2 regions of the Bradyrhizobium sp. BWC-3-1 genome follow, and region 1 is predicted to be linked to the other one. Evidence: predicted binding sites of a transcription regulator. Region 1 holds the regulator's gene; the other holds the start of a gene.
The links. Region 1 encodes PhoB, which activates phosphate uptake and scavenging genes when phosphate is short. Its sites were predicted from a motif close to TGTCATNNANCTGTCAT; they were not measured.
Positions count from the first base shown of each region.

Region 2: phnF (phosphonate metabolism transcriptional regulator PhnF) is a predicted target of PhoB. The motif match lies at 1,607-1,623, and genes of this name have one in related genera.

Region 1 covers NZ_CP136625.1:8,464,383-8,467,607, forward strand. Annotated here, with positions in the region: gene RX329_RS40470 (GcrA family cell cycle regulator) at 76-588, shown strand; gene phoB (phosphate regulon transcriptional regulator PhoB) at 826-1,533, opposite strand; gene phoU (phosphate signaling complex protein PhoU) at 1,556-2,272, opposite strand; gene pstB (phosphate ABC transporter ATP-binding protein PstB) at 2,283-3,104, opposite strand; gene pstA (phosphate ABC transporter permease PstA) at 3,101-3,225, opposite strand, start outside.
Region 2 covers NZ_CP136625.1:751,394-754,618, forward strand. Annotated here, with positions in the region: gene phnE (phosphonate ABC transporter, permease protein PhnE) at 1-678, shown strand, start outside; gene phnF (phosphonate metabolism transcriptional regulator PhnF) at 842-1,573, opposite strand; gene phnG (phosphonate C-P lyase system protein PhnG) at 1,692-2,156, shown strand; gene phnH (phosphonate C-P lyase system protein PhnH) at 2,161-2,769, shown strand; gene RX329_RS03620 (carbon-phosphorus lyase complex subunit PhnI) at 2,772-3,225, shown strand, end outside.

The sequences.
Region 1 (3,225 bases):
GCACGGGTTTTTGAAGGCTTAGGCATTCGCTGCGAGGCCCCAGGATGGCTGGCGCGCAGCGAGGGAAAGGGTGCAATGACGGTTTTGACCTGGTCCGATGATCGCGTCGAGCAGCTGAAAAAGCTCTGGGAGGCCGGACTTTCGGCCAGCCAGATCGCGGCGGAGCTCGGCAATGTGACCCGCAATGCCGTGATCGGCAAAGTGCACAGGCTCGGCCTTTCGGGCCGCGCCAAGAGCCCATCATCGGCAGCGCCGCGGCCGCGCAAGGCGCGCCCCGCGCAGCACATGATGCGGGTGAGCCGCCCGATCTCGCGCGGCAACACCGCGCTGGCGCAGGCCTTCGAGGTGGAGGCTGAGCCGGATCCGGTCACCTATGACAACGTGGTGCCGATGAGCCAGCGGCTGTCGCTGCTGGAATTGAACGAGGCGACCTGCCACTGGCCGGTCGGCGATCCCTCGAGCCCGGACTTCTTCTTCTGCGGTGGAAGGGCGCTGTCCGGACTGCCCTATTGCGCTCAGCACTCGCGCGTTGCGTACCAGCCGGCGTCGGATCGGCGCCGCGCACCGGTAAAGCCGGGTCCCCGTTAGTCGTCACGCGAAGACAGTTCAACAATTTCAGTGTCGTCCCGGCCTAGTGCGCAATTGCGCACAGGGGGCCGGGACCCATACTCCGAGCACGCAATAATCGTGCGGAAGGGGTCACTCCGAGTCTTCGCCAAACCACGTTCGGTGGTTATGGGCCCGGATCAGCGCTCGCTTCGCTCGCTTGTCCGGGACGACGGCTGAGAATGCAGGGACAGCTCGCCAACAAACAAGCCTGCAACCCTACACCTGCTCTGCCTTGGCAAACCGATCATCCAGCGCGTAGCCGGCGCCGCGGACGGTGCGGATCGGGTCCTGCTCGCGGCCGAGATTGAGCAGCTTGCGCAGGCGGCCGATATGCACGTCGACGGTGCGCTCGTCGATATAGATGTCGCGGCCCCAGACGCTGTCGAGCAGCTGTTCGCGCGAGAACACCCGTCCCGGGTGCTCCAGGAAGAACTCCAGCAGGCGATATTCGGTCGGACCGAGATCGATCGGCCGGCCCGAGCGCGCCACGCGGCGCTTGTCACGGTCGAGCTCGATGTCGCCAAAAGCAAGGACGGTGGCGAGGCGCTCCGGGCTCGCGCGCCGCAGCAGGCCTTTCACGCGCGCCAGCAGCTCCGGCACCGAGAACGGCTTGACGATGTAATCGTCGGCGCCGGTCGCAAGACCCCGCACCCGCTCGCTCTCCTCGCCGCGCGCGGTGAGCATGATGATCGGGAGCTGCTTGGTCTCGGGACGGGTGCGAAGCCGCCGACACAATTCGATGCCTGACAGGCCCGGCAGCATCCAGTCGAGCACGATCAGATCGGGGATGTGCTCCTTGAGGCGGGTGTCGGCGTCGTCGCCGCGCATCACCGTCTCGACGTCATAGCCGTCGCCTTCGAGGTTGTAGCGGAGAAGCTCGGTCAGGGCTTCCTCGTCCTCAACCACCATAATGCGTGCGCCCATCGGGTCGTCGCTCCTTAAATCTTCAGGTGTTCGGTACCGTGTTGGCAAAGGTCGTCATGTCGCCCTTCGGCCGCTTGTCGGTGATCGCCTGGCCCTCGATCATGTAGAACACGGTCTCGGCGATATTGGTGGCGTGGTCGCCGATCCGCTCGATGTTCTTGGCGCAGAACATCAAATGGATGCAGAACGAGATATTGCGCGGATCCTCCATCATGTAGGTGAGGAGTTCGCGGAACAGCGAGGTGCAGATGGCGTCGACTTCCTCGTCGCCCTTCCACACCGCCATCGCCGCCGGCAAATCATGCGCGGCATAGGCGTCCAGCACCGACTTGACCTGCTGCTGCACGAGGTCGGTCATGTGCTCGAGGCCGCGGAACAGCTTGAGCGGATGGAAGTCCGTCTCCAGCGCCGCAACCCGCTTGCCCATGTTCTTGGCGAGGTCGCCGATGCGCTCGAGATCGGTCGCGACGCGCATGGCGCCGACGATCTCGCGCAGATCGACCGCCATCGGCTGGCGGCGGGCGATGGTGAGCACCGCACGCTCCTCGATGCGCTTCTGCAGCGCGTCGAGCTCGGTGTCGATGGCGACGACGCGCTGGCCGAGCGGGACGTCGCGGCGGATCAGCGCGTCGACGGACTCGACGATCATGCGCTCGGCGATGCCGCCCATCTCGGCGACCAGGCGAGTGAGTTCCTGGAGGTCGGTGTCGAAGGCCTTTGCGGTATGTTCAGAACCCATGTCGCGTCTCCTAGCCGAACCGGCCGGTGATGTAATCCTGCGTGCGCCGATCGGACGGCGACGTGAAGATCTTGCTGGTGTCGTCGAACTCTATCAGCTCGCCGAGATACATGAAGGCGGTCTTGTCGGAGACGCGCGCCGCCTGCTGCATGTTGTGGGTGACGATCGCAATCGTGTAATCCTCGGACAGCTCCTGGATCAGCTCCTCGACCTTGGCGGTCGAGATCGGGTCGAGCGCCGAACAGGGTTCGTCGAACAGAATCACCTCGGGCCTCACCGCGACGGTGCGGGCGATGCAGAGGCGCTGCTGCTGGCCGCCGGAGAGCGACAGGCCGGAGGCGTTGAGCTTGTCCTTGACCTCGTTCCACAGCGCGCCGCCGCGCAGCGCCTTCTCGACGCGGCCGTCCATCTCGGACTTCGAGATCTTCTCATAGAGACGGATGCCGAACGCGATGTTCTCGTAGATCGTCATCGGGAACGGCGTCGGCTTCTGGAACACCATGCCGACGCGGGCGCGCAGCAAATTGAGGTCCAGCCTGGGGTCGAGAATGTTGGTCTGATCGAGCATGAGCTGACCGGTGGCGCGCTGGCCGGGATAGAGGTCGTACATCCGGTTGAAGATGCGCAGCAGGGTCGACTTGCCGCAGCCCGACGGACCGATGAACGCCGTAACGCGGTTGGCGCCGAGCGTCAGGTTGATGTTCTTCAGCGCATGGTGCTCGCCGTAATAGAAGTTCAGGTTACGCACGGTCACCTTGGGAGGCGCCTCGGGCAGCACCGCCGCATGCGGCAGTCCACCGGACGCGCTCATCGACACGGAAAGATCACTCATTTTGCGGTCCTCTCGGCGCCAAGGATGCGCGCGAAAATATTAAGGGCAAGAACGGTCAGGGTGATGAGCAGCGCCCCGCTCCAGGCCAACTGCTTCCAATAGGCATAGGGGCTCTGCACGA
Region 2 (3,225 bases), 1.1 Mb from region 1:
GGCCTCAACCAGCTCGGCTGGATCAGCCTGATGATGATCCCGCCGGATCCCGGCTCGTCGCTGCCGGTCTATCTGAAGGCGCTGGGCGAGACGCTGTCGATCGCGCTGCTCGGCACAACGCTCGCCGCGCTGTTCGCACTGCCGGTCAGTCTTCTTGCGGCGCGTAATGTCGTGCCATCAAAGCTGCTGCGCTTTCCGGTCCGACGTTTCCTGGATTTGATTCGCGGCGTCGACACGTTGATCTGGGCGCTGGTGTGGATCAACGTGGTCGGGCTCGGCCCGTTTGCCGGCGTGCTCGCCATCGCCGTGTCGGATTTCGGCGCCTTCGGAAAACTGTTCTCGGAGGCGATCGAGGGCGCCGACCAGAAGCAGGTCGAGGGCATCCGCGCCTCCGGCGGCAGCGCGCTGCACGAGATTCGCTTCGGCCTGCTGCCGCAGGTTTTGCCCGTGATTGCGGGGCAGGTGCTCTATTTCATCGAGTCGAACACGCGCTCGGCCACCATCATCGGCATCGTCGGCGCCGGCGGCATCGGCCTCCAACTCGCCGAGCAGATCCGCGTGCTGGAATGGCAGAAGGTGTCGTTCCTGATCCTGATGATCCTGGTCGCAGTCGCTGCGATCGATTTCGTTTCGGGCAAATTGCGTTTTGCGATTATCGGGCGGCGGGCGGTGGCGTAACCTTCTTCCTTCTCCCCTTGTGGGAGAAGGTGGCGCGAAGCGCCGGATGAGGGGTCTGCATCCTCAATTCAGATCAGTGCGCGGAGGCAACCCCTCACCCGTCTCGCCGCTAGCGCGGCGAGCCACCTCTCCCGCAAGGGGAGAGGGGCAGAGGGCAGCCAGTTCACCCGTTCTCCACCAGAAATTCCACCCGCTCCGCGGCAAAGCGCGAATGCTTGGTCACCAGCGGCTTGCCGTCGAGATCGTGATCGGTGGCGTCGACCACCAGGATCGGCCGTCCCAGCGCCAGATCGAGCCGTGCGGCGTCGGTTGCGTCGACGATACCGGCGGTGATCCGGGTCGCGCCGCGGCGATAGTCCCGGACGCCGTAATGCTCGAGCAATTTCGTCATCGAGCGGGTCGCGGCAAAGACGTCGCCCGCAGCCGGGAATAGCTGCGCCGACAGCCACGTCGTGGAGACACAGATCGGCGTGCGGTCGGCGAGGCGCATCGCCTCGATCCGGACCAGCGGTGCGCCGGTCTTGAGGCCAAGCTCCCGCGCGAGTTCGCGGGTCGCAACGTCAGCGGACGCCTCGATCAGCCGGCCATGCGGTTCGCGGCCGTCCGCGCCGACGATCTCGGAGAAACGGGTCCGCGAGCGCAGTGGATAAGCGAGCTTCTGCGCCTCGACATAGGTTCCGCTGCCGCGTTCTGCCCGCACGATGCCGCGCTCGGCAAGCGCGGCCAGCGCGCGTCGCACGGTGTGGCGGTTGACGCGATAGGTTTCGGCGATCTCCACCTCGCCCGGCAGCTTGTCGCCCGCCGCAAAGCGGCCGTCGGCGATGCCGCGCTCGATGCCGTCGGCAACGAGACGCCACAACGCGACGCCGGAGGAGGCTGTGTCCTGCATGCTCATGTGGCCGGGAAGCTACTCCAGAAATCACGCCTTTGTCACGAAACAGTCATGGCGCTCCCGTATCAAGTTGTCTAGTATCATAGACAACTTGGATTCGGCAAGTTCTGCAGAGAAGTCGGTGGATGCGGTGACCCAGCACAATAATCAGCAAGCCCAGCGCAAGGCCGCAATGGCCGTGCTGGCGCACGCGGAGGCGGGCGAGATCGCCGCTCGCCTCGACGCTCTCGTTTTGCCGGCGCATCAGGATCTGCGCGCGCCGGAAAACGGCCTCGTCATGCTGCGCGGCCGGGTCGGCGGTGACGGTGCGCCGTTCAACCTCGGTGAAGCCACGGTGTCGCGCGCCGCGGTGCGGCTTGCGAGCGGCGAGGTCGGTTTCGGCTACACGCTCGGTCGCGACGGCGAGAAGGCGCGGCTGATCGCGCTGTGCGATGCCCTGGTGCAGTCCCGCGATTTCGCCGGCGCGGTGGAGCGGGACATTATCGCGCCGTTGCGTGAGCAGCTTATGGTCAGGCGCAAGCAGGTGGCGGCCCAGACCGCCGCGACGAAGGTTGATTTCTATACCATGGTGCGCGGTGAGGGGTGAGATCATGACCACGATTGCGGAACTGCCCCCCGGGTTCGCCGACAAGGTGCTGTCGGCGCAATCGACCTTTCGTTCGGTCATGGACGCGATGGCCCGGCCGGGGTCGGTCCAGCGCATCGTGCCGACATCAGGAGCGCCTCATGTGATGATGCGCGGCACGGCCGCGATCGCGTTGACGCTGTTCGATCACGACACGCCGCTCTGGCTCGATGCGCGCATGCATGAGACTTCCGACGTCGTGAAATGGCTGAAATTCCATACTGGTGCGCCGGTGGTGCAGGATTCTTCCATCGCCAGCTTCGCGCTGATCAGCGACGGCGGGGCGCTGCCTTCGCTGGAGCGCTTCGCGCTCGGCACCAGCGAATATCCGGATCGGTCGACCACGTTGATCCTGCAGGTCGAGAGTCTGGACGGAGGGCGGAGCTTCGAGCTGCGCGGCCCCGGCATTGACGGTGTCGCGACGCTCCAGGCTTCGATTAAGCCGTTCGACCTGTTCGAGCGCCTGCGCGTCAACGAAACGCTGTTTCCGCGCGGCATCGATGTGGTGCTGGTCGCAAATGATGCCGTGGTTGCGATTCCGCGCACCACGCGTGTCGTGAGCAAGGGAAGCTAAGCATGTATGTCGCAGTCAAAGGCGGCGAACGCGCCATCGAGAACGCCCATCGCCTGCTCGCCAGTGCGCGGCGTGGCGACCAAAGCGTTCCGGAAATCTCGCTCGACCAGATCTCCGAGCAGCTTGGTCTCGCCGTGGACCGCGTCATGAGCGAAGGCTCGCTCTATGATCGCGAGCTCGCGGCGCTCGCCATCAAGCAGGCGCGCGGCGATCTGATCGAGGCGATCTTCCTGGTCCGCGCCTTCCGCGCGACGCTGCCCCGCTTCGGCGCCAGCGAGCCGGTCGAGACCGGCGCGATGCGGGTACGGCGGCGGGTGTCCCCGACCTTCAAGGACATTCCCGGCGGCCAGATCCTCGGCCCGACCTTCGACTATACCCACCGCCTGCTCGATCCCTCGCTCGCCGAGGGCTTTGTGCCGGAAGCGCCGGCGACGGCCGAAGCATCGTCTGCGCCGA